3 regions of the Sphingobium sp. B2D3A genome follow, and region 1 is predicted to be linked to each of the others. Evidence: predicted binding sites of a transcription regulator. Region 1 holds the regulator's gene; each other region holds the start of a gene.
What was found. Region 1 encodes LexA, which represses DNA repair genes until DNA is damaged. Its sites were predicted from a motif close to GTTCCNCNCTTGTTCT; they were not measured.
Positions count from the first base shown of each region.

Region 1 (10,743 bases):
CTGATCGACCGCTTCGGCCCGCTACCGGACCCTACCCAGAATCTGTTGACCCTAATCGACGTGAAGCTCAATTGCCGCAAGGCCGGCATCGCCAAGATCGACATCGGCCCGCGCGGCGCGCTGGTGAGCTTCCAGAACGACCAGTGCCGCAATCTCCCGGGCCTGATCGGCTACGTCCAGAAACTCGGCGCTATCGCCAAGCTGCGGCCCGACAGCAAACTCGTCATCCAGCGCGCTTGGGGTGATCCCAAGGCACGGCTGAACGGGGCGCTTAAGTTGAGCCAAGGGTTGGCGAAGAGTATTGGGTGAAGGGTGGATTACAGCGGAAGTGCGCGATGTGGGGTATGTATTGGCATGGCGCTAGAGGGTTGGAAGCACAGAGCCGGCTGGGCAGCTTTGCTCGATCCTGAAGAGCCATTACGGCTCCTATCGATAGAAAAAAGCTATGGATACCGGCTTTCTTCAACCTTCCTCGTTCGTGCTGAGTAGGGTCTGAGGAGCGCCGCAGACGCGTATCGAAGACCCGTATCGAAGCATCGCAGCGCACGGGTAAGTCCTTCGATACGCCGCTTCGACAGGCTCAACAGCTACTCAGTGCGAACGCAGCGGCGCCACAACGGAGTCGAGTCCGTTCAGTCGGCTTTTAATGCCATAACCGCTTTGGAGCGGTGAAGAAGGACCCGTGAACGGCAAGTTTGGCCTGGAAGCAGACCTTCTGCTTCCGGACGATTGGCCGTACCTTGCGGACGTTTATCCCCAAAGGTAATATTGTGTGATGCGTGAGCCAGATTTTCAGATCGATGGGTGGTCTCTTGAGGACGGGGAAACCTATCATGCCGCAGCGCCAAAGACCTTTTGGATACCTGACCGCCAAAAACGAGAAAACCTTGAGCCCGGAGACCTAGCCAAGCTGATCTTTCGGATTAGCGTCGAAGATGCTGATGAGAATGTCGCGGTGGAGCGGATGTGGGTTCTCGTCAGAGAGCGCACAGCGGACGGGTATCTTGGCGTACTTGACAACGAACCAAGCTCCATTGCCGAAAATGATGAGTTTTGGCTGGGCACCGAGCTGCCCTTTTCGGCGAAGCACATAATCAACATTGAAGAGAAAGACGAGAACACCGTTGCGCTCTCCAGCCAGGAGCCGCGCAGGCGTTGGCCAGCACGTTAACTTGGGCCGTCCGCCTTTAGAGCGCGGCCGTATAAGGGGACGTCGTCCTATTCAATCCATAGCCCACGCGCCCGGTGCCAGTCTTCCAGCCCCTCGTCAGGATAGGCATCGAAGCACTGGTCATCCGACCCGATCTGCGGCTCGACCCAATTCGCCTTTGATCCGAGCATCATGTGCACCAGCGACGGCGGCTTGGGCAAATCGCCGTCGATCGCGGAAGCGAAAGGGTGGAGCAGCTCGGGATACTCCGGGCTGAACACCCAGAGCGCGCTCGCGCAGGACGGGCAGAAGTGCCGCTCGCCGGTGCTGACGCGGCATCCGCCCTCGCCCCCACCGCCGCCATCGTCCAGCGTTGCGTGATAGACGGCGGTCTCGCCTTTCACCTTGAGCGTGCGCTTGTCGGCGTGGAGATTGATGGCATAGCCGCCACCGCCGGCGGTCTTGCGGCAGATCGAGCAATAACAGCGCAGGAATGGCACCGGCGCGTGGCTGTCGACGGAAAAGCGCACGGCGCCGCATCGACAGGAACCTTCGAGCTTGAGGGGCATGGCACGGTCCTCTTGTGGTGATCGTCTCTCGAGCTGAACCGCTCTTATCTCCGCCGGTTCCATCAGCGCCCATTGCGCGCTTCCCCTTGCGGCCACTTAATCCTTGATCTGCGCGCGCATCCTCCGCATGGCGAGCGCGCCCGGTGCCCGGCCCATGTCCGGTGGCCGCGTGCCCTGGCAGGAGATGTCCGCCCGTGATCGTTCGCAACCGCCTTGGCTTGCTCGAAGTGCTGTTCGCCTATCGCGGCACGATCATGCCGCATATCCAGCATCGGCTGGCAGGCATCGCCGTGGCCAGCGTGGCGGCCATTCTGGCAGCGCGCGCCTGGCCAGGGCTATTCGCGCAGATCAGCGGCATTCCATTCGCCCTGATCGGCCTGTCGCTCTCCATCTTCATGAGTTTCCGCAACAGTGCCTGTTATGATCGCTGGTGGGAGGGCCGCAAGCAATGGGGCGCGCTGATCATCGCGAGCCGCTCCTTCGCGCGGCTCACGTCCTCGCTGCCTGAGGAGGAACGCACCCCGCTGCTCCGCGGCATCTGCGGCTTCACCAACGGTCTTGCCGCCCGCCTGCGCCAGCACGACGAGGCTGCCGCGATCGGCCGGTGGGTGAACGATGGACCGTGGCGCACCTCCCCGAACCCGACCGACACCGTACTCTACGAGATGGGCGCGCACTGCCTGCGCCTGTCCGCAGACGGGCGGATCAACCCGATCCATCATTCGCTCATCGAGGGGCAGCTCAAGGCGCTCAGCGATGTGCAGGCGGCCTGCGAGCGGATCGCCAGCACGCCGGTGCCGTTCACCTATTCGCTCATTCTCCACCGTACGACTTACGTCTTCTGCCTGTTGCTGCCCTTCGCATTGGCTGGCTCGCTGGGCTGGTGGGCACTCATTCCGGTGCTGGTGGCGAGCTACACCTTTTTCGGGCTGGATGCCTTGGGCGATCAGCTGGAAGACCCGTTCGGCTATGATCCCAACGATTTGCCGCTCGATGCGATGACGCGGACGGTGGAACGCGAAATGCTCGCCCGCCTCGGCGCGACCGACCTCCCCGCACCCATCGCGCCCGATCAGCACATCCTGACCTGATCGCTCGCCCGTGCGTGGGACGACACGCCAGCCACCGAGACCTGAGATATTTAGCCGATCCGTGTTGACGTGGCTCGATTCGTTTCCTAAACGTTCTCCGTCCGTTCCATATTGGGGAACCACTCATGTTGACCGCCAAGCAACAGCAACTGCTCAGCTACATCAAGCAGCATCTCGATCAGGGTGGCGTCTCGCCCAGTTTCGAGGAGATGAAGGAGGCGCTGGACCTCAAATCGAAGTCCGGCATCCATCGGCTGATCAGCGCGCTGGAAGAGCGCGGCTTCATCCGCAGGCTGCCCAATCGCGCGCGGGCGCTCGAAATCCTCAAACTGCCGGATGGCATGCCCGTGGCAGAGCGGACGGAAGAGCCGGCGGCGGCCACCAACGTGACCCCGCTGCGCAAGGCGCCCACCGCGCCGGCGCGGACGATCCCTATCGCCGCCAATGACGTGATCGAAATTCCGCTGCATGGGCGCATCGCTGCTGGTCTTCCCATCGAGGCGATGGAGAGCGACACCATGCTGCCGGTCCCGGCCGCGTTGCTGGGCGCCGGCGATCATTACGCGCTGGAAGTCTCCGGTGACTCGATGATCGAAGCAGGGATTTTCGACGGTGACTTCGCGCTGATCCAGCGGACCGAGACGGCGCGCGATGGCCAGATCGTCGTTGCCCTCATCGACGAGAATGAAGCGACGCTCAAATATTTCCATCATGACGGCCGCAAGGTGCGGCTCGATCCTGCCAATCGCGACCATGAGCCCCAAACCTATGAGGCGCGGCAGGTGCGCATTCAGGGCCGGCTCGCGGGGCTATTGCGGCGTTATAACTGAGGCGGGCGATATGGGACGCCGGCTCTAGCGCGAGCCGGTGCCCGCGATCCATGGATGGCGGCTGCGCGGATCGTGCCCCGGCACAATCTCCCGACTGTCGAGCAGGATCAGTGCACCGCCCATGGCGCTCAGCGCTGGCCGATCCAGCTTCGCCCAGCGCGGCACACATCCGGGCGGGAGGCGCCGGTCCGCGATCACGAGGTCAGCCTGTGCGCAGGCGGCCACCAGCTCGGGATAGGGAACGAGCAGGCGCGAGCGACTGATCAGCAGGTGAACCGGCGGCTGGTCAGCACGGCCCGGCAATGTCATCGCGCACATGTCCCGCGTGCATCGCGTGTCCGGCGCCTGCGCGAGGGACGCAAACTCGCCGTCATAAGCGCTCGCCTCGGCCAAAGTCGTCCGAACATAGTCCCCGCTCCGGTCCCGCAACAGCGCCATGCGCCCGTCGCCCAGACGCACCGCCACATGATGACCATCGGCGGTGACGAGCACGTCGGCGGACGGTGCCAGAAATGTCAGGAAAAACCCAAGCGCCGCCAGAGGCAAGCCCCACCAGCGGAGCGCCGTGTGCCAGAGCATCAGCCACAAGAGGCCGATCATGGCGAGCGCAAAGGCCAGTCCGCTGGAGACGGGCAGCGACAGCGTCGCAAAGGGCTGACTGGCGACAGTATGCGCGATCCACAGCAGGAACTTGAGCGCCACGCCGACGACCCACCAGACCGGCGCCCCCAGCCCCACAGCGTCGAGTACCAGCGCGAGCACTTCGGCCGGCATTACCACGAAACTTGTGAGCGGAATGGCAATCATATTGGCCGCCGCGCCAAGCAGGCCCGAGCGATGAAAATGGGCAAAGGCAATCGGCGTCAGCACCAGCTCCACCAGCAAACCTGTCGCCAGCAAAGCGCCGAGGCTGCGGGTCCAGCGCTTTATCCGCCCCTCGTCGCGTCGCTCGAACAGCCGCCGTGCGGGGGGATATTCGTAAAGCGCCACAATCGCGGTCACGGCGACGAAGCTCATCTGGAAGCTGGGGCCGATGACAGCCTCCGGCCAGAAGATCATCACGATCAGCGCGCCGGTCGCGATCAACCGCAGCCCGATGGCCTCACGGCCCAGGGCCATGCCCGCGATCACCAGCAGAGCGGCAATGCAGGAGCGGATCGTCGGTACCTGCGCCCCGGTGAACACAGTGTAGCCGATGCCCGCCGCACCGCCCACGCAGGCGGCGATCATCATCACCGGCCAGCGCAGCGCAAGGGTCGGCGACAGCGCAAGCAGACTGACCATGATGAGAATCACGCCGCCGATCAGCGCGGAGACGTGCAAGCCACTGATCGAAAGCAGATGGGCAAGCCCGCTGCGCCGCATCGCATCCGCATCCGCCTCGCTGATCCAGTTCTGATTGCCCGTGGCGAGCGTGATCGCAATCGTCCCTTCCGGCCCCGGCAACCGCGCGGCGATGTGGTGGGCGAGAGTCGCGCGCGCATCCCCGCCAGCGGTTGCCGCATCGAGGCGCTGCACTTTGCCGAGTGCCCGCCCGGTAGCGCCGAGGCCGGAAAAATAGGCCGTCCGCGCAAAATCATAAGCGCCCGGCAGGGCAGCCGGTGCAGGCGGCATTAGCCGCGCTCGGACGGCAATGCGGTCCCCTGCGGTAATCTCCTCTGCCATCTGATCGGGCGCCGCGTTGATGCGGACCCGCGCCGGCAGATCGGGCCGCGACAGCGGCGCGACCTCCAGCCGCACCAGTCCCCGGGAAGCCAAGGGCGTTGCCGAGAGGACTCGAGCCTCCATCTCCACCACCGCGGCGCGCGCAAGTGGCGGCTGCGCAACAAGAAGCGCTTTGGCCCAGATCAGCAGACAGCCCGCCGCCAGCAGCACCGCGCCAACGGCGAGCGCAGCAGGCAAGCGTCCTCCGCGCCCCACGGCGCCAAACGCGGCGGCGACGCCCAGCCAGAAGGCGATCCACGCCATCCACTGCGGTGGCGCAGGCAGGGTGAACCAGGCGATAATCCCGGCGCCCAGCAGGATCGGCACCCACAGTGGGAGTTGCGCCCGCTCAGCCTCCAGCACCGATTCCGCTCGCGCATGAAGCCGTCCCAACCAGACACTGCTGCGGCGCAACAACGGTATTTGTCGAGCCGGAAAAGGCGTGCTAGGGGCATTCTCGTTCACTAGGAAACCCACCCGCGACATAAGGGAAAAGCAGGCATAGCGTGGCAGAAGGACGGAAACAAACAGGCACGGTCGTCACCCGCTTTGCCCCCTCGCCTACGGGATATCTCCACATTGGCGGCGCACGCACGGCGCTGTTCAACTATCTTTTCTCCCGTCACCATGGCGGCAAGTTCCTGCTGCGCGTCGAGGATACCGACCGCGCCCGCTCAACCGAATCCGCGATCGAGGCGATCTTCGACGGCTTGAGCTGGCTGGGTCTTGCAGGCGATGATGAACCGGTCTTCCAGTTCGCGCGTGCGGCACGCCATGCCGAGGTCGCCAACGCCCTGCTCGATGCCGGCCATGCCTATAAATGCTTCGCGACGCCCGAAGAGCTGGCGGCCCTGCGCGAGCAGCAACGCGCCGCACGTCAGCCGATGCGCTATGACGGGCGCTGGCGCGACCGCGATCCCTCCGAAGGCGGCGATGCCCCCTATGTCATTCGCCTGAAGGCGGCCCGCGAGGGCGAAACCGTCATAGAAGATGCCGTGCAGGGCCGTGTGGTCGTGCAGAATGCCGAGCTCGACGACATGATCCTGCTCCGCTCGGACGGCACGCCAACCTATATGCTGGCCGTCGTTGTGGACGATCATGACATGGGCGTCACTCATGTGATCCGTGGCGATGACCATCTCAACAACGCCTTCCGCCAGCTCGGCATCATCCGCGCGATGGGCTGGCCCGAGCCGGTCTATGCGCACATCCCGCTGATTCACGGGCAGGATGGCGCCAAGCTCTCCAAGCGGCATGGCGCCATGGGCGTCGATGCCTATCGCGACGAGCTCGGCATGCTGCCGGAGGCCGTGAATAACTATCTGCTGCGACTCGGCTGGGGCCATGGCGATGATGAGATCATCAGCCGCGAGCAGGCCGTCGAATGGTTCGATCTGCCGGGCGTGGGTCGCTCGCCGTCGCGATTCGACCTCAAGAAGCTCGAAAATCTGAACGGCCATTACATTCGCGAGGCCGATGACGGTCGCCTCGCTCTGCTCGTCGCCGAACGGATGGATCCGCTGGACGACGATGCCGCGGCCCAAGCCCGTCTGCACCAGCTTGCGGCGATCATGCCCGCGCTCAAGCCCCGCGCCAAGACGCTGCTGGAGCTGACCGACGGCGCCGCGTTCCTGTTTGCCAAACGGCCGCTCGCGGTCGAGGAGGCTGCCGCCAAGCTGCTCGACGAGAATGCCCGATCTCTGCTCGGCACGGTGGTCGAACAGCTGCGGGCGCTGCCAGATTGGTCACTTGAGTCGCTTGAGGCGGCCATCCGCGCGATCGCGGAAGAGGCAGGCCTTGGCCTTGGAAAGATTGCACAGCCACTGCGCGTTGCTTTAACGGGACGGACGACGTCGCCCGGTATCTTCGACGTGCTACTCCATCTTGGTCGGGACGAAACCTTGGGCCGCCTGCAGGATCAGGCCGGACTCCTCCAGGCTTCCGGGTCCGGGCCGCAAATTTGAGCAATAAGGGGTGAAGGAATGAGCGACAGCACAGTCAAAATGACCGTCGAGGGCAAGGATCTCGAATGTAAGGTCGTGGAAGGTTCCGTCGGCCCCAAGGTCATCGACATTCGCAAGCTCTATGCCCAGACGGGCATGTTCACATATGATCCCGGCTTCACCTCAACGGCGAGCTGCGATTCGGCGCTGACCTATATCGATGGTGATGAGGGCGTGCTCCTTCACCGCGGCTATCCCATCGATCAGCTCGCCGAGCAGTCGAGCTTCATGGAAGTGGCCTATCTGCTGCTGCGCGGCTCGCTCCCCTCCAAGGACGAGTTCGAGCTGTTCGAGCGGACGATCACGCGCCACACGATGGTGCACGAGCAGCTCTCCACCTTCTTCCGCGGCTTCCGCCGCGATGCGCACCCCATGGCGATCATGTGCGGCGTGGTCGGCGCGCTCTCGGCCTTCTACCACGACTCCACGGACATCACCGATCCGCATCAGCGGATGATCGCGAGCCATCGCCTGATCGCCAAGATGCCGACGCTCGCGGCCATGGCCTACAAATATTCGGTCGGTCAGCCCTTCGTCTATCCGAGCAACGACCTGAGCTACACCGGTAACTTCCTGCGCATGACCTTCTCGGTGCCCGCCGAGGAGTATGTGGTCGACCCCGTCGTCGAGGCGGCGATGGACAAGATCTTCATCCTGCATGCCGACCACGAGCAGAACGCCTCCACCTCGACCGTGCGCCTGGCCGGTTCCTCGGGCGCCAATCCGTTTGCGTGCATCGCGGCGGGCATCGCCTGCCTGTGGGGCCCGGCGCATGGCGGCGCCAACGAAGCGGCGCTCAACATGCTCCGCGAGATCGGCACCGTGGATCGCATCCCGTCCTACATCGCCCGCGCCAAGAACAAGGACGATCCGTTCCGCCTGATGGGCTTCGGCCACCGGGTCTACAAGAACTACGATCCCCGCGCGAAGGTGATGCAGGCGACCGCCAAGGAAGTGCTGGACAAGCTGGGCGTCAGCGACCCCATCTTCGACGTCGCCCGCGAGCTGGAGCAGATCGCGCTGCACGACGAATATTTCATCGAGAAGAAGCTCTACCCGAATGTGGACTTCTACTCGGGCGTGATCCTGTCGGCGATCGGCTTCCCGACGGACATGTTCACGGTGCTCTTCGCCCTCGCCCGCACCGTCGGCTGGGTCGCGCAGTGGAACGAGATGATCTCGGACCCAGAGCAGAAGATCGGCCGTCCCCGTCAGCTCTACACCGGCCCGACGCAGCGCGATTATGTCCCGATGGACAAGCGCTGAGCCTCAGCTGGCTGATCCATGGATTAGAAAAAGGGGCGCCGGAAGCGCCTCTTTTTTTCTTGCCGGACAAATTCGAAGACCAAGCCGCGCCGCAATGGGCGCGGAAGCTCAAGCGGCTTTGCGGGTCTTGGCCAGCTTCTTGAGCAGCATGTCGCGCTTCAGGCGAGACAGATGGTCGATGAACAGAATGCCTTCAAGATGGTCCATCTCGTGCTGCAGGCAGGTCGCGAGCAGGCCTTCCAGCTCTTCCTCATGAATCCGCCCCTGCCGATCCATCCAGCTGGCGCGGATGCGCGCTGGCCGCTCGACCTCGGCATATTGGTCCGGCACGGAGAGGCAGCCCTCATTGTAGACCGAGCTTTCCGGAGACCCGTCGAGGATCTGCGGATTGATGAACACCAGCGGATTCCTGACCGGTGGTGCGCCTTCCTCCTCGGACTCGGGCTCCTGCAGATCGATCACCAGCACCCGCTTGGGCACGCCGACCTGAATGGCCGCCAGCCCGATACCCGGCGCATCGTACATGGTGTCGAACATGTCATCGATCAGCGTCTGCAAATCATCGTCGATCGCCTCGACGGGCGTCGAAATCGTCCGCAGAATCGGGTCCGGGGTCTCAAGGATCGGTCTAATGGCCATGCTGTCCAGATATGAAAGCCAAGGCGTGAGATCAAGCCGTTGTTAACGCTTTGTTCCGATCAGGCTGATCGAACGCGGCAGGATCTGCCCGCGTGTCCGCCCCTCAACCGATCGGCCGCCGCGCCCGCAGCGCCTGCGCCAGCGTGCCCTCATCGAGATAATCGAGTTCACCCCCAACCGGCACGCCATGGGCCAATTGCGTCAGCCGTACCGGATAGGACTCCAGCCGCTCAGCGATGTAATGGGCCGTCGTCTGCCCCTCCAGCGTGGCGTTCATCGCCAGCACCACTTCATCGATTCCGCCATCGGCGACGCGTTGGACAAGGCTGGCGATCGACAGGTCTTCGGGCCGCACGCCATCCAGCGCGGAGAGCCGGCCACCCAGCACGTGGAACCGCCCAGGAAACAGGCGCGACTTTTCCAGCGCCCACAGGTCCGCCACATCCTCCACCACGCACAAAGCGCGGGCATCGCGGCGAGTATCGGCGCAGATCGCACAGGGATCGATGGTGTCGACATTGCCGCAGACCGAACAATGCACCATCCGCTCGCTCACGCTTTCCAGCGCGCGCAGCAGCGGCACCATCGCCGCATCGCGCCGTTGCAGCAGGTGCAGCACCGCCCGTCGCGCCGAACGGGGGCCAAGGCCGGGCAGCCGGGCAAGCGCCTGCGTGAGCGCGTCGATCTCTGGCGAGGACATGACCGCCAAATAAGGGCTTGCGCTGCGATGATACAAGCGTTTCAGAGGGCCGCATGAAAGAGCCTTTGCGGATCGTCTTCATGGGAACGCCGGATTTCGCGGTGCCGACGCTCGATGCGTTGATTGATGCCGGTCATTCCGTGGTGGCGGTGTATACGCAGCCACCACGTCCGGCAGGTCGCGGCAAGGCGCCTCGCCCGAGCCCGGTGCAAGCCAGAGCGGAGGCGCTAGGCCTGCCGGTGCGGACGCCCCTTTCCCTGAATGACGCGGCCGAACAGGAGGTCTTCGACGCTTTCGAGGCGGACGTCGCCGTGGTCGCCGCCTACGGGCTGATCCTGCCGATCCCGGTCCTCCACGCCCCGCGCCTCGGCAGCCTCAACGTCCACGCCTCCCTGCTCCCCAGCTGGCGCGGCGCGGCACCGATCCAGCGTGCCATCCTCGCCGGCGACGAGCGTACCGGCGTCACCATCATGGCGATGGCCAAGGGTCTCGACACCGGGCCGATGCTGGCAAAGGTCAGCACGCCCGTGGACGGCAAGACCGCCGGCGCGCTGACCGACGAGCTGGCGCATGCCGGCGCCGCGTTGATGGTCAAGGTGCTCGATCAGATCGGGGCCTATCCGCCGATGATCCAGCCCGAGGATGGCGTGACCTATGCGGCCAAGATCGACAAGGCGGAGAGCCACCTCGATTTCACCGCCGGGCCGGTCGCGGCCGAACGGCAGGTGCGCGCCTTCAATCCCGCGCCGGGCGCATGGTTCGCGCACAAGGGCGAGCGCTACAAGGTTCTG
Region 1 is NZ_JAOQOI010000001.1:2,854,675-2,865,417, forward strand. It holds gene mfd (transcription-repair coupling factor) at 1-309, shown strand, start outside; gene M2337_RS13255 (hypothetical protein) at 776-1,171, shown strand; gene M2337_RS13260 (GFA family protein) at 1,219-1,719, opposite strand; gene M2337_RS13265 (bestrophin family protein) at 1,914-2,810, shown strand; gene lexA (transcriptional repressor LexA) at 2,936-3,640, shown strand; gene M2337_RS13275 (ComEC/Rec2 family competence protein) at 3,665-5,737, opposite strand; gene gltX (glutamate--tRNA ligase) at 5,851-7,308, shown strand; gene M2337_RS13285 (citrate synthase) at 7,327-8,613, shown strand; gene def (peptide deformylase) at 8,722-9,252, opposite strand; gene recR (recombination mediator RecR) at 9,356-9,952, opposite strand; gene fmt (methionyl-tRNA formyltransferase) at 10,018-10,743, shown strand, end outside.

Region 2 (10,743 bases), 2.2 Mb from region 1:
AGTTGCAGGGACCGGGTGGCGCCCTACTCGGGGCGATTGAAGCGCGCTTTCCCGGCACCACCAGCGCTGCTGGCGTCGATCGCCGGATGCTTGGTGCCCGGGTGATCGGCCAGCCGGAGGAAATGCGGGCCCTGGAGCGGATCGTCCATCCCGCCGTTGCGGGCGCCCGCGCAGCGTTTCTGCGCCGTCATCGCAGCCGGCCGATGGTCGTTCTCGATATCCCGCTGCTGTTCGAAACGCGGGGCGAGCGGCACATGGACATGGTCGTCGTCGTTTCCGCCGCGCCGTCTCTCCAGCGGAGGCGCGTGCTTCGCCGGCCCGGCATGACCGCAAAGCGTTTTGAAGCCATCAAGGCCAGTCAGCTCTCGGACCACATCAAGCGACGCCGCGCTGACCTGGTGCTGGATACAGCACAGCCCAAATGGCGGATGAGAGCGCGGATTTTTCGTCTCGTTGCTTGCCTTCGCACGGCGCTGGTCCGATAATGCCTCCCCAACGAGTGAAATGCCACGATGCGTGAAATCGTCTTCGATACTGAAACCACCGGCTTCGATCCGCTCAGCGGTGACCGTCTTGTCGAAATCGGCTGTGTCGAGCTGATCAATCGCATCCCGACCGGCGAGACCTACCACGCCTATTTCAATCCCCAGCGCGATATGCCGGCCTCGGCCGAGGCGGTTCACGGGCTGTCCGCGCGCTTTCTCTCCGACAAGCCTTTGTTCGGCAGCAAGGCCGCAGAGTTGCTCGAGTTTCTCGGCGATTCCATGCTGGTCGCGCACAATGCGCGGTTCGATTTCGGCTTTCTCAATGCCGAGCTGGAGCGGTGCGGCCATCCCACCGTCGACATGGGACGGATGATCGACAGCCTGACGATTGCCCGGACTCTTCATCCCGGTGCCAAGCACAGTCTTGATGCCCTGTGCAGCCGCTACGGGATCGACCGCAGCCACCGCATCAAGCATGGCGCGTTGCTGGACGCGGAATTGCTGGCGCAGCTCTATATCGAACTGACCGGCGGGCGTCAGATCGGCCTCACCTTGATGGCGGAAGAACAGATCACCGTCACCGTGACGACCACACAATCCATGGCCATTCCGGCTGCCCGCCCGTTCCGCCCGGCCCGTCTGTTTTCGCCGAGCGCGCAGGAACTGGCGCGTCATGCCGCGTTTCTGGAAAAGATCGATCACCCTTTGTGGCTCGATCGCCCGGCCTGAGGATTATCCTCACTAGGCGGCGCGCCACGTTCACAGACCATCAGGTCCAACAAGAAGGAGAAATCAGATGGAAATCCGCGTATCGGGTCATCAGGTCGACACCGGCGAGGCGCTTCAGGCGCATGTTGCCGAGCGGATGCAGGCGATCGCCGACAAGTATTTCTCGCGCACCATCTCCTCCAGCGTGACGTTCAGCAACGCGCCTCATGGCGCCTTTCGCTGCGACATCGTCTGCCATGTGATGGCAGGGCTGATCCTCAAGGGCGCGGGCGAGGCCCATGATGCCCATGTCTGCTTCGATCAGGCCGCGGAACGCATCGAAAAGCAGCTGCGCCGCTACATGCGGCGGTTGAAGGATCGCCACAGCCAGGCGCTCGCCGCCGAAGCTCAGCGTGACGCGCCCGGCATCGACGATGCCAATTATGTCGTCTTCCAGTCCAGCGAAGCGGAAGAGGAAGTGGACGTCGATGCACCGGTGGTGATCGCGGAGATGCGCGTGGATATTCCGCGCGCCAGCGTCTCGGATGCGGTGATGATGCTCGATCTGCGCAACACCAATGCGCTCATGTTCCTCAACAGCAGCACGGCCACCTTCAACATGGTCTACCGTCGCACCGACGGGACCATCGGCTGGGTGGAGCCGCCCCGCGCCTGAATGCGCTCGAGGGCTGCGCGCGATGCGCAGCCCTCCCTCCCCTGACTCCGTCCCCGGCAACCTGTTGACCCGAATGGCCTTTGCGCCTATCAGCCGGCCAAGTTTTCTCCAGGCGGCCATGATGGGTGGACTTCACCCCGGCGCAGAAATCCCCAGGTCGGCCGCAGGACACGGGTTGAACATGGATAATTTCAGCGACTTGCTCGCGGCGAACGCTGTTTCGTCCGCGGTGGCCCTTCCTAACAAGAAACAGCTTTTCCTGAAGCTGGGTCAGTTGGCGGCCGATGCCTATGGGCTCGATGCCGCCGAGGTTGTCGAGCGCATCACCGAGCGGGAGCGCCTTGGCTCGACGGGCTTTGGTGGCGGAATCGCGATTCCCCACGCCAAGCTGGAAGGCCTTGAGAGCGTCCATGGCGCCGTGGTCCTCCTCGCCGAGCCGATCCCCTTCGATGCGATCGACGATGTGCCCGTGGATGTCGTATTCATGCTGCTCTCCCCGCAGGATAGTGGCGCAGAACATCTCAAGACCTTGGCCCGCGTCTCGCGCCTGCTGCGTAACGAGCGCCATCTTGCGCGCATTCGTGGCGTTGGCTCGGACGCCGCGCTCTATGCCCTGCTCGCCGGCGGCGAGTCGCGTGACGCAGCCTGACGGCACGCCGCCATCCGGCGAGGCCGCGCATTTCCGGGCGCTCGAACGGCTCTATGCCTCGGCGCCGATCAACGGATTATTCCCCTCAAGGCTGGATATCTCGGCCCCCGGCGAGGCGCGCATCGTCATCGACGTGACGCCGGACTATTTCCATGCCGCAGGCGCCACCCATGGCACGCTGTATTTCAAGATGCTGGACGATGCGGCTTTTTATGCCGCCAACAGCCTCGTCACGGATCGCTTCCTCCTCACCACCGCATTCAACCTGCTGTTCACCCGCCCGCTCAAGGCTGGGCCGATCGTAGCGGAAGGGAAATGGCTGAGCGGCAAGCGGCGCGTTTTTGTCGCCGAGGCGCGCCTTATTGATGCCGAGGGTGAGGATGTCGGTCGCGGTACTGGCACGTTCATGCGCTCCACCATCCCGCTGGTTGGCCTGCCGGGTTATGTGCGCCCGGAAGCAGGAGACCAGTGACCGCGCGTCTGACGAGTCAGATCCTCATCGGGGTTCTGTTGCGCCGTGTCCAAGCGCAAGGGGGGCATGGCACCGTGCTTCACAAGGGGGAGCCGTTGAGCGGAACCATCGTCGTGCAGGCGGTGGATCGCGGCCGGACAATCGGGCTTTTTGAGCGTGTTACGTCCCTTGACGGGACTCTTTCGCTCACCCCCTGCGGGCCTCGGGATTTAACCCAAGAATCTGAAATATCACAATATATAGATAGAAGAACCCGGGTGGACCCCGATATCTGGTTCGTGGAACTGGATGTCGCAGACGGGGAACGGCTCGCCGCCGAGATACTGTGCACGAGTTGACAGTTCCCGGCTGAGCGGCCAAAGGCCCCACCAACTCGCGCAGGTTGCGTGTGGCCGTCATGGGGACAGGTCATCGCAAACACGCAGACGGGGGGCGGACCGGAGCGCTGAGCGTCGCACGATAGATGCGACCTGCATTCCGATCTCCGACCCACCGCACAGTACTGAGAATGAATGCCCAATCGTGTCGTGGTCGCCATCGTGGCGACCGTTGGACTTCTCTCGTCCACAATCGCTCTGGCTGCTGCTCCTGAGGGAACAGCCCGCCAAGGTTTCTCGACCATGCTCGAGGTTCCCGCCGTCGTCGCTGCAAGCCTGACGACCCCCGCAACGATTGAACCCGATGCCGAGACGGCTCCGAACGAAGCCGCTTCTGCCGACTCTGTCGATTCGCTGGCCGAATTGGTCCAGCAGGCCAATGTCGAAGAGATTTCCGACGCTGATGCGAAATGTCTCGCCACCACCATTTATTATGAAGCGCGCAGCGAGAGCCTGACCGGCCAGCTCGCCGTTGCCAATGTCGTGCTCGAGCGGGCGCGGTCCGGGCGTTTCCCCACCAGCCTGTGCGGCGTCGTCACGCAGCCGGGTCAGTTCAGTTTCGTCCGTCAGGGCCAGCTGCCCACGCCGACCCATGCCGGTCAGTGGCGCACCGCGCGCGCCATCGCCCAGATCGCGCTGGACGGAAGCTGGGACAATCCGGTGGAAGGCGCCCTGTTCTTCCATTCCGCGCGCGTGTCGCCGAACTGGAAGCATGATCGCCTCACGCGCATTGGCGGTCATATCTTCTACCGCTGAGCCAACCAATCAATCACAAGCCGGGCCGGGTCAGCAGAGCGCTGGGCCGGCCCGTCTCGTTTGAGCTTGGCTTGCAGTTGTTCCCATTGTGTTCTAATCCCGCCACATGGCCTCACATCCTGAACCTGCGCCTGAACCTGTGATCGCCTGCGATCCTGCATTGACCGATGGAACGGCGCTGGCCGTCACGCGCGGAGTGCTGCGTCTCTTTGCGCGCCACGATATTTTCGGCATTTCCGAAGTGCCGCTCCCCAATGGTCGGCGGCTGGACATCATGGCCGTGGATGCCCGCGGCCAGATCATTGCCGTCGAAATCAAATGCAGCCGTGCCGACCTGCTCGGGGACGGCAAATGGCCGGACTATTTCGATTATTGCGATCGCTACTTCTGGGCCGTGCCTGCCGGCTTTGATCTGACCCTGTTCGAGTCCGAGGCGCTGTGGCCGGGCCGCACGGGACTTATCGTTGCCGACCAATATGATGCCGAGATCCTTCGCCCCGCGCCCAGCGAGCCTCTGGCGCCCGCGCGGCGCAAGGTCGAAGTGCAGCGGCTTGCGCGGCGGGCAGCGCGCCGGCTGACCCAGATCACCGATCCGGACGGCCAGTTGCTGTGGAGCAACGACGCCTGAGACTGGGCGCCTGCTTCTTGGACCGGCATTCCGTGCCACCCGCGATGGACTTGGCATGGCCGGCAAAACGGCTAAGGTTGGCGCATAACAGTCTTTGGAGAAGTGCGTGAGTCAGCCCCTCTACCCTGTGCCTGCGAATTGGCGCGAGCGCGCCTATGTGACCGGTGATGATTATTCACGCCTTTATACGCAATCGATTGCAGAGCCGGACAGCTTCTGGCGCAAGGAGGCGGCGCGGCTCGACTGGATCAAGGACTTCACCCAGGTCAAGGACGCCAGCTTCCATGAAGCCGATTTTGGTACCAAATGGTTTGCGGACGGCACGCTCAACATCGCGGCCAATTGCCTCGACCGGCATCTGACGGAGCGTGGCGATGTCCCGGCGATCCTCTGGGCTGGTGACAACCCCGATGAGAGCCGCACGATCACCTATCGCGAATTGCACGGGGAAGTTTGCCGCTTTGCAAATGTGCTGAAGGCGCAGGGCGTCCGCAAGGGCGACCGGGTCACCATCTACATGCCGATGATCCCGGAAGCGGCGATGGCGATGCTCGCCTGTGCCCGCATCGGCGCCATCCACTCGGTGGTGTTCGGTGGCTTCTCACCCGACAGTCTGGCCGGGCGTATCACCGATTGCGATTCCACGGTGGTGATCACGGCCGACGAGGGCGTGCGGGGGGGCAAGACGATCCCGCTCAAGACCAATGTGGATGAAGCGCTGGACGACTGCACCTGCGTGGAATCCGTGATTGTGGTGCGCCGGACCGGCAATGCCGTTGCGATGACAGACGGCCGCGATCATTGGTATGACGTGCTGCGCGACAGCGTCTCGGACGATTGCCCGGCCGAGGAAATCGGTGCCGAGGATCCGCTGTTCATCCTCTACACCTCAGGCTCCACCGGCAAGCCTAAGGGCGTGCTGCATACCAGCGCAGGCTATCTGCTCTGGGCGGCGATGACGCATCATTATGTGTTCGATTACCGCCCCGGCGATATCTATTGGTGCGCCGCCGATATCGGCTGGGTCACCGGCCACAGCTATATCGTCTACGGCCCGCTCGCCAACGGCGCGACGACGGTGATGTTCGAGGGCGTGCCGCATTATCCCGATTTCAGCCGGTTCTGGCAGGTGGTCGATCAGTTTAACGTCAGCACCTTCTATGCCGCGCCGACCGCGATCCGCGCCCTGATGCGCGAGGGCGATACCTGGGTGGAGAAGACCAGCCGCAAGAGCCTGCGCATTCTCGGTTCGGTCGGCGAGCCGATCAATCCCGAGGCGTGGGACTGGTATCACCGCGTCGTGGGTGACGGGCGCTGCCCGATCATGGACACCTGGTGGCAGACCGAAACCGGCGGCCACATGATCACGCCCCTTCCCGGCGCGATCGATCTCAAGCCCGGCAGTGCCACCAAGCCGTTCTTCGGCGTGGTGCCGCAGATCGTCGATACCGAAGGCAAGGTCCTCGAAGGCCCGTGCGAGGGCAATCTGGTGATTGCCGAGAGCTGGCCGGGCCAGATGCGCACCGTGTGGGGCGATCATGAGCGCTTCTTCCAAACCTATTTCAGCACCTATCCCGGCAAATATTTCACCGGCGATGGCTGCCGGCGCGATGAGGATGGCTATTACTGGATCACCGGCCGGGTCGATGACGTCATCAATGTCTCCGGCCACCGCATGGGCACGGCCGAGATCGAATCGGCACTGGTTGCGCACGCCAAGGTGGCCGAGGCGGCCGTGGTAGGCATGCCGCACGACATCAAGGGACAGGGCATCTACGCCTATGTCACGCTGAATGTCGGCATCGAGGGCGATGACGAACTACGCAAGGCGCTGGTGCAATGGGTGCGTCACGAGATCGGCCCGATCGCCACGCCCGATGCGATCCAGTTCGCCCCTGCCCTGCCCAAGACCCGCTCGGGCAAGATCATGCGCCGGATTCTCCGCAAGATTGCCGAGGACGCGGTGGATCAGCTTGGCGACACCTCCACGCTGGCAGACCCGGCCGTGGTGGATCACCTCGTCGCCAACCGGCAACGCCCGGCGCGCTGAGGCACCGAGCGGCGTGGATTAATGGAATATTAGGCAAGATCCTTCACTCCCGGAGTCGACCTGTTCGGTTCCGGGGGACCTGCCTGAATGTCGAATTCCGCCCATTCCGTTGATGTGGCCATCATTGGTGCTGGCCCGGCCGGGCTGACCGCTGCCTATCTGCTGACCAAGGCGGGGCTGCGCGTGACGGTGATCGAGAAGGATTCCGCGCAGGTCGGGGGCATCAGCCGCACGGTCGAGCATGAGGGATTCCGCTTCGATATCGGCGGCCACCGCTTCTTCTCGAAATCGCAGGAGGTGGTCGATCTGTGGAACGAGATCCTGCCCCATGATTTCATCGAGCGGCCCCGCATGAGCCGCATCTATTATCAGGGCCGCTTCTACAGCTATCCGCTGCGTGCCTTCGAGGCGCTGCGCAATCTCGGCATCATCCGCTCGACCCTGTGCATGCTGAGCTACGCCAAGGCCAAGATCGCGCCGATCAAGCCGGTGCGCAGCTTCGAGGACTGGGTGGTCAACCAGTTCGGTCGCAAGCTCTATTCCATCTTCTTCAAGACCTACACCGAGAAGGTGTGGGGGATGCCGTGCGATACCATGTCCGCCGACTGGGCGGCGCAGCGCATCAAGGGCCTGAGCCTGGGCAAGGCGGTGCTGGATGGCCTCAAGCGCAGCCTTGGCCTCAACAAAAAGCCAAACAACGGCATGGGTGCCAAGACCCTGCTCGAGAATTTCCGCTACCCGCGCCTCGGGCCCGGGATGATGTGGGATGCGGCGCGCGATCGCGTGGTCGAAGGCGGCAATCATGTGCTGATGGGCCATGCCCTCAAGCAGATTCACCGCGATCAGGTTACAGGCCGGTGGCGCGTTACCGCGACGCGGGCGGCCGGCGATACGGTCGCGATCAGTGCCGACCATGTGATCAGCTCCGCGCCGATGCGGGAGCTGGCGAGCCGCATCCATCCGGTGCCCAAGACGCTCGGGCACGCGCTGGCGCTCAACTATCGCGATTTTCTGACGGTCGCGCTGATGATCCGCTCCGAAGACCTGTTTCCGGACAATTGGATCTACATCCACGATCCGCGCGTGAAGGTGGGCCGGGTGCAGAATTTCCGCAGCTGGTCACCCGAAATGGTGCCCGATCCCGATATCGCTTGCGTGGGCCTGGAATATTTCTGCTTCGAGGGCGACGGGCTCTGGTCATCCAGCGATGACGAGCTGATCGCGCTGGCGACCGAGGAGATGGTTCTGATGGGCCTCATCAGCGCCGATCAGGTTGTCGGCGGCGCTGTGGTGCGTCAGGAGAAAGCCTATCCCGTCTATGGCGAGGCTTATGCGGCGAATGTCGCGGCCATTCGCGCCGAGCTGGAAGACAAATATCCCACGCTTCACCTGATCGGGCGGAACGGGATGCATCGCTATAACAATCAGGATCACGCGATGATGACGGCCATGCTGACCGTGCGCAACATCATCGCCGGCAAGCGGGTGTTCGATATCTGGGGCGTCAACGAGGATGCCGAATATCATGAAGCGGGCCATGAGGGCGCCCTGAGCGCGGGAGAGCGTGCGGCGCTGGAGAGCCAGCGGGCCGTGCCCGCCGGGCGCCGCATGGTGGCGTGATCGGGTGATGGGCGCGTTCCTGGCCGGGCTGCTCGGCCACACCTATCTGCGTTATGGTCTTGCCAGCCTCGTCGCGCTGGCTGGGGACGTGGGGCTGTTCATGGCTGGCCTGCACCTGGGCATGGCCCCTGCCGCCGCGGCGGCTTTTGGTTATATGGCCGGAATCCTCATGCACTGGCTGATCTCCTCGCGTCTTGTCTTCGCGCAAGGCGTCGCTGCGAGCGGCGCGGATCGCGTTCGTCAGAAGGCGCTGTTCGTGGGGTCTGCGCTGATCGGTCTGGCGCTGACGACCGGTATCGTGGCGCTCGGCGCGATGCTGGGGATCATGCCCCTGCTCGCCAAGGCGCTGGCGGTCGCTGTCAGTTTCCAGGCGACCTATATGCTGCGCAAGGCGATCGTTTTCGCATGACCGCCGGGGATGTTTCGGGCCAGCGCATGGGGGGCGCCCAGCCCTTTTACCGTTACGTGCCGCTCATCTGGCTCTTCGCCATGGCCCTTCTCGCCATACCCAATTGGACCGAGACGAGGGCGGGTTCGCTCGGCGATCCGGACAATTACATGCGCATGGTTCAGGTCCGCGACTGGCTGAATGGCCAGGCGTGGAGCGACGTCACCCAATATCGCATGAACCTGCCGACCGGTGGGGACCTGCACTGGTCCCGGCTGGTGGACCTGCCGATCGCTTTGGCGATCGTGCTGCTTCGGCCCCTCGTCGGCCAGCCCATGGCGGAAGTCGTCGCATTGGTGGCGGTGCCCGCCCTGCTCTGTCTCGCCCTGATGCTCGTCATGGGCCGGCTGCTCCGGGATATCGCCGGGCGGGAGGTCGCATTGCTGATGCTCGCCCTGCTGCCCGCATGCCTCATGGTCGGGCTGCAGTTTGCGCCGATGCGGGTCGATCATCATGGCTGGCAGTTGCTGATGGCCGCCTGCGCCTTGCTGGCGTGGACCCGGCCCGGCCGCTGGCCTGCGGTCGGATGCGCGCTTGCTTGTGCGGTCTGGATGCATGTATCCATTGAGGGCCTGCCTTATGCGGCGCTGTTCGCCGGCCTCTATGCGCTGGCGTTTGTGCGCACCGGCGATCGGCGCATCCATCTGTTCATGGCGGCGCTGATCGGCGCGAGCCTGTTGCTGATTCTCGGCACGCGCGGCGCTGGCCTGCTTGTGGAGAGCCATTGCGACGCGATCTCCGCGCCCTACATCGCCGCGCTGTTCATTGCGGGCGCAATGCTCTTCCTGATCGACAGCCTGCTTCGTCCCGCCAATCCAGCGTCGCGCCTCGTCCCGCTCATTGTCGCCGGAGCCGGGGCCGCCGCTTCGGTTGCCCTGATCGCGCCCGCCTGTCTGGCTGGGCCATTTGCCGGGCTGGACCCTCTGGTGCGCGATTACTGGTATTATAGCGTCCGCGAGGGCCTGCCCTTTTGGCGACAGGGCGGCGCGTTCGCGACCTTGATGATTCTGGCCCCTCTCCCCGGTGTCATCGCCGCCATGTGGCGAACCTGGGCTTGTCGCAGGTCGTCCGATGCGATGATGTGGCTGGGTTTGGCGCTGGCTGCCGCCTTCGCTTGGCTGCTCGGCATGACCGTGATGCGGGCGACAGCGGTGGCAGAGCTCTATGCCCTGCCCGGCATGGCCGCCGCCATTGTTCTGCTCGCCGGCCAACGCGATCGTTTTCGGCCGCGAATCGGCTGGAGCCTCACAATGGCGGGCACCCTCCTCCTCTCGACGGCACTCCCCGCCTATGGGCTCGGCCAGATGCTGTTCCCGCCCGATAAAGGCAGCACCGACGCGCGGACGGATGGCGACTGCCCGACCGCCATCGCCAGTCCGATGTTCAAGTCTCTGGGTGCGGGCCAGATCTTCGCTCCGATCGATATGGGGCCGCTGATTCTCTATCGCACCAATCTCTCGATCGTCGCAGCGGGCTATCATCGGAACAGTGCCGCGATGGCGACGGTCATTCGCGCCTTCACAGCTACGCCCGACAACGCGCGCGCGATCGTCCTGGCGACACCCGCGCAATATCTGCTGCTGTGCCCGACCGCGCCGGAGGCGCGCAATTATCTCAAGGCCGCGCCTCACGGCCTTGCTGCCAGTCTGACGGATGGACAGGTGCCGCCTTGGCTGGTCCCCGATGACCGCCTGCAGCAGCCGGGGTCGCGTTTGTACCGCATTTTGCGCTGACGTCACGCCTTCCGGCGCATCCGTGCCCGGCCTGTCCCTCCCGACTTGCATCGCAGGGCGACCCCTGCTAACCGCCCCCCCGTGTCAAGGGGGGTGCAGCCGTACCTCCCCTTTTCTGGCGCGATTCAATTCGGACAAGAG
Region 2 is NZ_JAOQOI010000001.1:639,144-649,886, reverse strand. It holds gene coaE (dephospho-CoA kinase) at 1-485, shown strand, start outside; gene dnaQ (DNA polymerase III subunit epsilon) at 513-1,214, shown strand; gene hpf (ribosome hibernation-promoting factor, HPF/YfiA family) at 1,282-1,869, shown strand; gene M2337_RS02965 (PTS sugar transporter subunit IIA) at 2,051-2,518, shown strand; gene M2337_RS02960 (PaaI family thioesterase) at 2,478-2,990, shown strand; gene M2337_RS02955 (DUF1491 family protein) at 2,987-3,328, shown strand; gene M2337_RS02950 (cell wall hydrolase) at 3,503-4,123, shown strand; gene M2337_RS02945 (MmcB family DNA repair protein) at 4,230-4,751, shown strand; gene acs (acetate--CoA ligase) at 4,858-6,801, shown strand; gene M2337_RS02935 (NAD(P)/FAD-dependent oxidoreductase) at 6,889-8,421, shown strand; gene M2337_RS02930 (GtrA family protein) at 8,429-8,830, shown strand; gene M2337_RS02925 (hypothetical protein) at 8,827-10,602, shown strand.
Region 2: a site for LexA is predicted at 4,203-4,218, ahead of M2337_RS02945 (MmcB family DNA repair protein). Genes of this name have one in related genera too.

Region 3 (10,743 bases), 610 kb from region 1:
CCCTAGCGAGTCGATGTCGAGCGGCTTCTGGTAGAAATCCCACGCCCCCTGCGCAATTGCACGCCGGGCACTGGCGCGGTCGCCCTGACCGGATGCTACAATCACCTTGGTCGCCGGGGCTTCGGCCAGGATCTGCGCCAGCGCGGCCATGCCCTCGGTGATTCCATCCGGGTCGGGCGGCAACCCCAGGTCGAGCGTGACCACCGGCGGCGCTTCTGCGCGCAGGATGTCCATCGCCTCCTCCCGGTCCCCCGCGATAAGAATGTGATAACCGTCATAGGACCAGCGCAACTGGCGCTGCAGACCTGGATCATCTTCGACGATCAGCAATTTCGGGCGACTATCCCCCATCACATCGCACTCCGCATCGGCATGTCTGTTGCGTTCTCACTTGGGCTGGTGACTGGCAGCCGGATCGTGAACTGGCTGCCTTCTCCTTCGACACTCTGGACGAGAAGCCGGCCGCCCATTGCCTCGACCAGCGCGCGCGTCTCATGCGCGCCAAGGCCAAATCCACTGGCTTTGGTGGAGCTGAAGGGGCGGAACAGACGGTCGCGCATGAAGGCGGCGCTCATCCCCTTGCCCCGGTCGATAACGTGAAGATCGAGCCAGGCATCGCCTTGCTCCACGACGATCCGCACCAGGGCTCCGTCCGTGCTGGCCTCGATAGCGTTGCGCACCAGATGGGTGAGCGCGCGCTGCAGATTATCGGCGTCGACGATCACCTGCTGTTCGAGCGCGCCCTCCACGACGACATTGCGCGTGCCGCCGGCCCAGGCGCGGGCGAGATCGCCGAGCCATGGCCCCAGCAGCAGTTCCTCGCGCTCGGAGGGGCGCGCCTGCCCGCCGCGCCCAAGGCGCTGGATGAGGTCGTTCATCCGCGACGAGGTCTCTTCCAGCGTCAGGATCATATCCTCCCTGAACGCCGGATTGTCCGCGTGGCGGCGGGCGTTGCCGGCCAGCAGCGTCATCTGGCTCACGAGATTCTTGAGATCGTGCAGGATGAAGGCGAAGCGGCGGTTGAACTCTTCGAACCGCTGCGCTTCAGCCAAAGCCTCGCGATGGCGCTCCTCCGCGACGCGAGCGGCAGCTTCGCCGCACACGACGCGCAGAACGTCAAAATCCTCCCAGTCGAGCGCGCGAGAGCGTGGCGGTGCCGCGAGCAGCATCACGCCGATGATCTCATCGCGGCAGATGAGCGGCGCAAGTGCCCAAGCGACACGGCTCTCTAACATCGAGGCCGGGAGAAGGTCGCCCAGATCATGTCCCTCGCGTGCGATGTCGAGGATCTTTCCGGCCGGAACCATCCGGTCGGTGACGGCGAGTGGCAGGGTCAGCGGCGGGGCGCTAGCCTCTGGCCACGCATAGGCGCAGACGCGGACCAGACGCTCATCCTGCCTCAGATACAGCGCACCGGCAGGCGCATCGACCGCCTGGGTAATCGCCCGCGCGATCCGGCAATCGAGGCTGGTGTCATCCGTGTCTCCGCCATCCATCGTGGCGGAGAAGCGGAGCCAGAGGCTGCGATAGTCATATCGATGCGCGAACACATGCTTTGAGATTTCGCCCCGCAGCCAGGAGCGCATCGATGCCGACGGCAGAAACGCCAGCACCGCGACGGCAAGAGTGAACAGCAGCGCGAACTGGACGATGCGCGCCATGGGAGCGCTCATGCCGCTCAGCAAGCCGACCAGCAGCAGGATGACGCAAATATAGAACAGCGCGAGACCCGCCGAGACGAGCCGGGTCGTCAGTGTGCGCGAGAGCGCGAAGGCGCGCGTGCCGTCGCTGCGCAGGCCCAATGCGAGCATGATCGCCAGCACCGCCATCACGAACCCGCGCATCGGCGCGAGCGGGGTCATGCTCCCTTCGGCGAACCAGACCAGCAGATAATGGTTGAAATCATAGGCCCACATGCAGGCCAGCGCGGCGGCCAGCCAGCCCTCACGACGGGCCGATTCCGGGTCACCGCGCCCCGTGTTCCAGCGGAAGAGCAGCAGCAGCGCGCCCAGAGCGAAGGCAGCGCGCAACATCCAGGTCATCTCGAAATAGACGAGGATGCGGCGATCGACCCGAATGCCCTCGCCCATTTGCAGATCGAAAATGAGCTGAACCGCGAGCACAAGCGCCAGAGCCAGCACCACAACCTTGGGGCCAGTCCGCCCGCCCGGCCAGACCCGCGAAAGGCTGGCTAACGCCGCCAGCCAGGCCGCGTTGCGCATGGTCTCGGTGACGCCATCGCTCAATTGCCCGAGTGGGCTGAAGCCGACAAAGGCATGACGCAGCGACCATAGCGCAGTCAGCGCCAGCGCGACGATGACGAACTGCGGCGCGGCGATGCGGTGGGGCTGTCGCGAATTCAGGATCGCGAGCGTGGCGAACAGGATCGCCGCGAGCGCGTGACCCAGATGGCCGGCAATCAGCCAGACAGTCATGCGCATCTCCCCCAGCTAAGCGACCGCGCGGCCGTGAAGATCACGCCGCCCACGCCGCAGCCCCGCCATCCTGCTTTACAGCTCAGTGTAAGATGATCCGACACCCGGCCGGCTTATGGTGAAATAGCAAAAATATGCTGAACGCCGCAGACCGCCGGCGCGCGATGCCGATTTTTACCGGATGCTAAGGCTGTCTGCTTATCATGCACGCGTCCGCGAAGACCGGACGAGCCGGAGCCATTCATGCCCAACCGCATCTATCTGCTGATCGCCCTCGCCTTCATCATCGGTGGCCCGATGCTTGTGATGGGCATCAGCAATGTCCTCCCTTCGGACCCGGCGGTAGAGGTGGCGGCAAACGGCGGGCAGGCCCTAGAACCGTCGGTGGAACAGGCGCAGTCCGAACCGGTCGCGGAGGCACCGCCCCCGCCGGTGGTAGAACAGGCGCCCGGATCGACCGATCCCCTCTTCGATGCCAACCCGACGCTGGATGTGGAGTCCGCCCGCGTCTCGCTTCCCGAGCCGGTCGCCGAGGATGTCCCCGCACCGGCGCCCCCGGCCCATGCGGAAAACTTCTCGCCGCAGTCCGGTTTTGGCGGCGACGACGGCAAGCCGCATTATTGAGGCGCGCGTGATCTTGACGGACGAAGCGGGAGGCCGGCAGCTCAGCGCGGCGTTGTCAAAATGTCAATCAGGGCGCTCACACCGGCGTCAATCCCGATGCTCATCTGCCCCGCTCGGAAGCGCGGCAATATCCGTTCGGCGATGATCTTTTTGCAAAGTGAGTTGGGCAACGCTTGTTCCAACCCATAGCCAACCGCGATTCGCACCTGCCGCTCGTGAGGCGCGACAAGAAGAACCACGCCGTCATTATAATCCTTGCGGCCGATCCCCCAGGCATTGGCAAGGTCACGGGTGAAATCTGAAACATCCCGCCCGCCTAGAGATTTGACGGTCACCACAACCATTTGGTGACGGGTGGTCTCTTCAAACCGCGCTAGACGCTTTGAAAGTGCCGCTTCTTGCTTGTCCGGAATGATGTTGGCGAAGTCATTGACGCGGCCAATAGGTGCGACTTCCGCCTGCGTTTGGGCGGCGTGAGACGGCGCATCCGTCGTGGATTGGTCGGCTGGCGGCGCGTTAGAGCAAGCCGCGGTGAACATGGTCAGCAGGGGGACGAGTAGCTTGTTGGTCAGCATTTTGATGTCTGACCTAAAGACCCACATTTTGCTGTTTCGGACCAACGTGTTTCGAACCGAAAAACATAAGCCACGCCCCCCCCCACAAAGCCAGGCTACGACTTCCCAAAAATATCCAGCGCCGCCACCGTCAGCGCCTTTGCGGCCGTGCCGATCACCGCATGGGGATCAGGCGCCCAGAGCGGGCTGTGGAGCGATGGCAGGCTGATCTCGCTGCGCTGCGCAGCGGCCACCTTGTCAGGGTCCACCCCGCCGACCCAGAAGATCATGCTCTCGATGCTGTTATCGGCGCGGTGATATTGGCCGAAATCTTCGCCGCCCATCACCGAGGGCACCTGTCGGACCCGATCGGCGCCGAAATGGGCGCGCAGCACGCCCGCGACATGATCGCTGAACTGCGGCGTGTTGTAGGTGGCGGGCGTGTAATCCTGCTCCACCGCCATGATCGGCATCCGGTCCTCCGGCACACCGGCCGCCATCGCCTCGCCCCGCGCGATCCGCTCGATGCCGCCCAGCAGGCGCCCGCGCGTCTCATCGGAATAGCTGCGCACGGTGATCAGCAGCTTTGCCTCATCCGGTATGACATTGTGTTTGGCGCCGGCGACGAAGCTGCCGACCGTGACCACGGCCGCCTCCTGCGGATCGCACTCGCGGCTGACCAGCGTCTGCAGGCTGGTGACGATGCGCGCGGCGATCACGATCGGGTCGATGGTCTTGTGCGGATAGGCACCGTGACCGCCCTGACCGCGCACTGTGAGGTCCACACTGTCCACATTCGCCAATATCCAGCCCGGCGTGTAGCCGATGGTGCCGGCCGCAAGCTCCGCGCTGTCATGGAAGGCAAGGACATGGCTTGGCTTAGGGAAGCGCGTGAACAGCCCATCGTCAAGCATGGCCTTGGCGCCCAGGCCGATCTCCTCGGCCGGCTGCAGGATCATCACCAGCGTCCCCGACCATCGCGCCCGCAGCGCCATCAGCGCCTGCGCCGCGCCGGTCCAGGCCGTCATGTGCGTATCGTGACCGCAGGCGTGCATCACCGGGCTCTCGATGCCGTCGCGCGTCGTCGCCCGAACCCTTGAGGCGTAGGGCAGACCGGTCTTTTCCTCGAGCGGAAGCGCATCCATGTCGGCGCGGATCATCACCACCGGGCCGGGGCCGTTCTCCAGCACAGCCACGACGCCCGTCTGCCCGACCTGCTCGGTAACGGCAAAGCCAAGCGCCCGCATTCGCGCCGCCAGCGTCGCCGCAGTGCGCACCTCCTGAAAGCTCAGTTCCGGATTGGCGTGCAGGTCGCGGTAGATCTCCAGCAGTTCAGGCAGCGCCGCATCGATGGTCGCGTCTATATGGGAGGCCGCAATGGCTTCGTTCGACGCTTCATTGAAAGACATGCCCGTTCCTTCTGCCCCGTGACGGCTACGATCATAGGCGCTTTTGCGCGTCTTGGAAGGGCAGCGAGCCGAAGCGCTTCCAACCCGCCTGCTCTCTGCCTATGAGGCGGGCATGAAGCTGGAGCGCCCTCCAAAAGCCGTGGTGTTCGATATGGACGGCGTGCTGTTCGACACCGAGACGCTCTATCGCGCGGCGATGTTTGCCGCCGGCGATGAGGGCGGTCACGCGATCACCGAGGCGCTGTTAAATGCCACATTGGGATGCCCATGGCCGACGGCGCGCCAGCACTTGCTCGACCATTTCGGCGGCGATTTTCCCGCCGATGATTTTCGGCATCGCGTGAGGGCGCATTTCGACCAGTTCGTCGCGCAGGACTTGCCGCTAAAGCCCGGCGTCGTGGCCTTGCTCGATGTGCTCGACGCGGCGGGATTGCCCCGCGCAATCGCGACATCCTCCGGCCATGAGCAGGTCCGGCATCATCTGGCACATCATGGATTGGCGGGTCGGTTCATGCATGTCGTGGCGTTCGGCGATTATCAGGCGGGAAAACCGGCGCCCGATCCCTATCTCCTCGCCGCCGATCGGCTGGGCGTCTCGCCGGCCGATTGCCTTGCCCTTGAGGATTCCCACAATGGCGTGCGCTCGGCAGCCGCGGCAGGCATGATGACGGTGATGGTGCCGGATCTGATGGCACCTACAGCGGAAATGCAGGGCCTATGCGCCCACATCGTCGAGGATCTGCATGCCGTGCGCGACATCGTGCTGGCGTCGCTTTCGGAGGGCCGCTTGGTCGAACAACGCTAGTCCGCGCGCCCTGTGACTCGCTCGTCGGCCATGGCATCGGCCTCTTGAGCGGCGCTCTCGCCCGGTGCCGGTAACCGCCCAAGCGCCTCGACCGGTTCGATCGCGTCGATCTCCCGCGATCCGGTTTCGACGCTCAGATCCTTGAAGCGACGGCCGGTCACCAGCACGCGGTTCTCGAAGCTGGAGACGAACTTATTGTAGCTGGAGACCGAGCCATTGAGGCTGCGGCCGAGCGAAGAAAGATGCCCGGCGGCAACCGCCAGCCGCTCATACATCTCCTTGCCGAGCGCCGCGATCTGCTGGGTCTGTTCGGCCATTTTCTCCTGCCGCCAGACGCTCGCGACGGTCCGCGCGATGGCGACCAGATTGGTCGGCGTGGCGAGCAGCACACGCTTCTCGAAGGCCCATTCCCACAGGCCGTCATCCTGCTCCAGCGCTGCCGCGAGGAAATGCTCGCCAGGGATGAACATCACGACATAGTCCGCCGCATCGCCGAAGCGCGTCCAGTAATCCTTCGCGCCAAGCTGCTGCGCGTGGTTGCGGATCGCGCCGGCATGGGCCTTGAGATGCCCGGCCCGTACCACCTCGTCCACAGCGTCGACCGCTTCCAGATAAGCGTTGAGCGAGCATTTGGCGTCGATGATGAGTTGCCGCCCCCCGGGCAGACGCACGATCACGTCCGGGCGCAGCCGGCCGTCGGCGGTATCGACGGAGACCTCCGAGCGGAAATCGGCGAACTGGCTGAGGCCCGCCATTTCCAGCACATTGCGCAATTGCTGTTCGCCCCAGCGCCCGCGCGCCTTGGGGCTGGAGCGCAGCGCATTCACCAGTCGCGCCGTCTCCACCCGCGCCTCGGCACTGCCCAACCGCACCTGCTCGACGGCCTCGCGCAACGCGGCGTAGCTATCCACCCGCTCCTTCTCGACCTTGCCCAGACCTTCCTCATAGCGCTTGAGCGTCGTCTCGACCGGCTGGAGCAACGCCTTGAGACTGGCCTCGCTTTTCTCATGGGCCTGATGGAAGCGCTGATCGGCGCGCTCGATGAGCATGCGCTGCGCCTCGTTCAGCAACTTGCCGGCGGTCTCACTGAACTGCGCAGACAATTGCTCGCGCGCCTCACCCAGCGCGCGAATTTGGGCCTCGAAGCCCTCCATCCGCGCCTTCTGATCGGCCTGCACAGCCGCGAGCATCCGTTCGGCCTCGTCCCGCGCGCGATCGGTCTCATCCAATTTCGCGCGCAAGAGGTCCGTTTCTTCCGCCCGGCTCGCCGCCACCGCGAGGTCGCGCAGCGCGGCGTTGCGCATATCCTCAAGGGTGGCGAGTCGGTCGGCGAGAGCCTTGCGCTCAGCCTCGACCGGCGCAGCCATGCGGGCGCGCATCAGCCAGCCGGCGACAAGCCCGACCAGCACAAGAAGCAGACTAAGAACGAGGCTTTCAACGGTCACGGCAACTCGCGGCAAAACAGGAACGAAATGAGAACCTATCGCCCCTGCCTCACAAGCGCAAGCCCGTCACTCGATATGGCCCTGCTCGCGGAAGAAGCTGTTGAGGGCGCCGAGCATCGTCTGCCACCAGTCGACGACATCGGCGAAATTGCGCTGGGTCAGGCCACCATAGGTTGTCACGTCATAGGTCAGGTCGAGCGAGCCATCCTCGTCCACCGCCATCTGGCTGAACCGGTTCTTGCGGTTCCACAAATTGGCGAGCTCTGGCGTGTTCTTGCCGTCATCCACGAAGCGGGTCGAGAAGTGCAGCGAGGCGCAGTTCTTGCCGTCCTCGCATTCGTAGAAATAGATGTTGAAGTTGTAGCCGCTCGCCGCGCTGGTGATCATCGGGTTGCCGCTCGACTCACTCTTGCTCAGGCTGGCCTTGTAGCCGGCGTCCTGGATCGCCTTCACCACCGTCTCGGGCGCATTGGCGCAGACGAGCCCCTTGCCGCACGGTTCCTCATCGGCCGCATGAGCGGGCGCCGCCATCATCACAAACGCACATGCCGCAGCGGAAATCCAAGCGGTCGTCTTCATCGTCGTCCCCATTGCTCGTTACCGCCACGGCCTTATCGCGATGAAGCAGACATCGCCACCGCAAAGCCTATTGCAGATATGTTCTTCATATGTTCTATTGAGGCATGACTGCGATCAAGGGGCGCGGCGCTCCGGCCAACGAGGTATCGAGCCGTTTCCACCTGCCCGCGCGCGAGGTGGATGGCGACTGGCTGGATGCGCGACTGGCGGACGAGGAGGACCAGGCGCCACCCCTGCGCACCACCGTGACGCTGGAGCAGGCGCGCACGATCATCACCCGCAACAATTCCCCTGACATTGGCTTTGAGCAATCGGTGAATGCCTATCGGGGCTGCGAACATGGGTGCATTTATTGCTTTGCGCGGCCGAGCCATGCCCGGTTCGATCTCTCGCCGGGACTGGACTTTGAGAGCCGGTTGTTCGCCAAGCCGGACGCGGCCAGGCTGCTGCGGCAGGAGCTCGCCAGGCGTGCTTATGTGGTGAAGACCATCGCGATGGGGACGAACACCGACCCCTATCAGCCCATCGAGGGGCGGTATCGCATCACGCGGGCGTGCATCGAGGTGCTGGCGGACTGCCGCCATCCGCTGATGATCACCACCAAATCCAACCGGGTGTTGCGGGATCTCGATCTGCTGGCGCCGATGGCGGCGCAGGGGCTGGTCGCGGTGGCGATTTCGCTGACGACACTGGATGCCGGGCTGCACCGCAAGCTGGAGCCGCGCGCGCCCTCGCCTGCCAGCCGGCTCGCGGCGATCCGCGGGCTCTCGCAGGCGGGGGTGCCGGCCCATGCCAGCCTGTCACCGATGATCCCGGCAATCAACGATCATGAGATCGAGGCGCTTGTCGCGGCGGCCGCAGAGGCGGGCGCGCAATCGGTCTCGTTCATTCCGGTTCGTCTGCCCTTCGAGGTCGCGCCGCTGTTCCGGGGCTGGCTCGATGCGCATTATCCCGACCGGGCCGCCAAGGTGATGAGCCTCATTCAGTCGATGCGGGGCGGGCGCGACAATGATCCCAATTTCGGCACGCGCATGCGCGGGTCCGGGGCTTATGCGGAGCTGATCGGCACGCGCTTCCGTGTCGCTCAGGCACGCCATGGCCTCGGCAAGGGCCGCCTTGCGCTGCGGCGCGATCTGTTCGTGCCGCCATCCGATCAGGGCGATCTGTTCAGCATGCTGCGATGAACAGATCGCCCTTCGTCGTCAGATCAGTTGAACGACACGCGCATCGTCGCCTTGCGGCCCCGCAACGTGTAGCCAACCGCGCCGAAGCCGATCACCAGCATGGCCCAGACAGCCGGCTCGGGCACCGGCGGAGCATTGGTTCCGTTTACGGCAATATTGTCGATATTCGCCGAAGCGCCACCGACAACGAAGCCGAACACGACCCGGTCAACCAGATTACTGGCGCCGGCGATGGTGGAGAAATCCCCGGAGAAGGTCGAGAGCAGGCTGAACACGGGCACCTGACCCGCAAAGCCGGTCACGCTGTAGAGCAGGTTGCTGTCCACGGTCGCCAGATCGAAGCTGTCCAGCGTGAAGCTCGCGCCGCCCGCCGTCAGATCGAACAGGCTGAGCGCCGTCCCGCCGCCAAAGCCGACGCTGGGCGCGCTATTGCCCGAGCCGGCATCGACCACGGAAGACCCCAGCACATTGGCGAAGGTAAACCCATCCTGCGTGTAGCTGGTGAACGGATCACCCGATCCGGAGAGACCATCGAAGCTGATGATTGCGGCCTGCGATGGTGCCGCCAAAGCGGCTCCGGCCATCAGCGCCGCTGTGACAAGCGGCAGTTTGTACATAGTTTTCATCGGTAACTCCCAAGTCCTAAGAGTCACCCCCGGCGCCACCCGATGGAACGGGATGGCACCCCCGCCGCTGCGATGGTTAACATTTCGCAAACGCACAATAGCGCTGCGTTCAATTGTGCTCACGAGGCGAGGAAAGCCGCCTCAGCTCGCGCTCCGGCGCGGTGCAGTGCAACACATCGCGCGTCAGGCACGGTCTAGCGGGAGGCGACCAGCGCCAGCTGTGGCCCGTGCTGAGCGAGCACCACCTTGGTCACACCGCGCACCGTTTCGACCCGCTCGCCAAGCTCGGCATCGAGCTGAAAATCCTCGCCGAGGACCACCCGCGCCCGCCCGCCATCGGGCAGCGCCGCGTCCAGCTCCACGGTCGAGCGCGCGCCGCGCCGTTCGCCAAGCATCTGCCGGAGCGAAGGAATAGCGCCGGGCTCCTCGACGGAAATGACCATCCGCATTCGCGCCGTGCCAGCCAGGCGCGCGAAGGACTGGACGTTGCGCACGGTGACGCGCGGGGTCTCCTCACCGGGCTGGCGATCCAGCTCCACGGTCAGCAGGGCGCACTCGTTGCTCTCATGCAGGGTTGCGAGCAGCTTGCAGCTTTCCTCATCGAAGCAACTGGCCTGGAATTGCCCGCTTGAATCCGAGAAGGTCGCCGAGGCATAGCGGGCGCCGCGCTTGGTCTCGCGCCAGCGTATATCCTCGATCAGTCCCGCCATCATCGCGCCGGTGCGGTCGCCGCCGCCAATGCCATCCGACTGGCCGCACAGCTCCGCATAGCTGCGCACGCCTTTGCCGCGCGCGAGAATGCGATAGCGGTCCACGGGGTGCGCCGAGAAATAGAAGCCGAACGCCTCCTTCTCCTGCGCCATCCGCTCGACGGCGGCCCATTTCACGTCCGGCAGCGGCACGTCCGCATGGGAAACATCCTCCCCACCGAACAGACCGCCCTGCCCGCTCTCGCGCTGCTCGGCGGCTTTGGCGGCAACCGCCAGCAGCGCCTCGGCAGCGGCATGGACCACCGCGCGGTCCAGCCCCAGGCTGTCGAAGGCGCCGGCCGCCGCCAGACTCTCAAGCTGCCGGCGATTGAG
Region 3 is NZ_JAOQOI010000001.1:2,249,111-2,259,853, reverse strand. It holds gene prsR (PEP-CTERM-box response regulator transcription factor) at 1-351, opposite strand, end outside; gene prsK (XrtA/PEP-CTERM system histidine kinase PrsK) at 351-2,435, opposite strand; gene M2337_RS10480 (hypothetical protein) at 2,679-3,059, shown strand; gene M2337_RS10475 (TPM domain-containing protein) at 3,101-3,634, opposite strand; gene M2337_RS10470 (amidohydrolase) at 3,730-5,022, opposite strand; gene M2337_RS10465 (HAD family hydrolase) at 5,135-5,827, shown strand; gene rmuC (DNA recombination protein RmuC) at 5,824-7,272, opposite strand; gene M2337_RS10455 (YbjN domain-containing protein) at 7,339-7,851, opposite strand; gene M2337_RS10450 (PA0069 family radical SAM protein) at 7,956-9,035, shown strand; gene M2337_RS10445 (PEPxxWA-CTERM sorting domain-containing protein) at 9,059-9,661, opposite strand; gene dnaE (DNA polymerase III subunit alpha) at 9,856-10,743, opposite strand, start outside.
Region 3: a site for LexA is predicted at 7,932-7,947, ahead of M2337_RS10450 (PA0069 family radical SAM protein). Genes of this name have one in related genera too.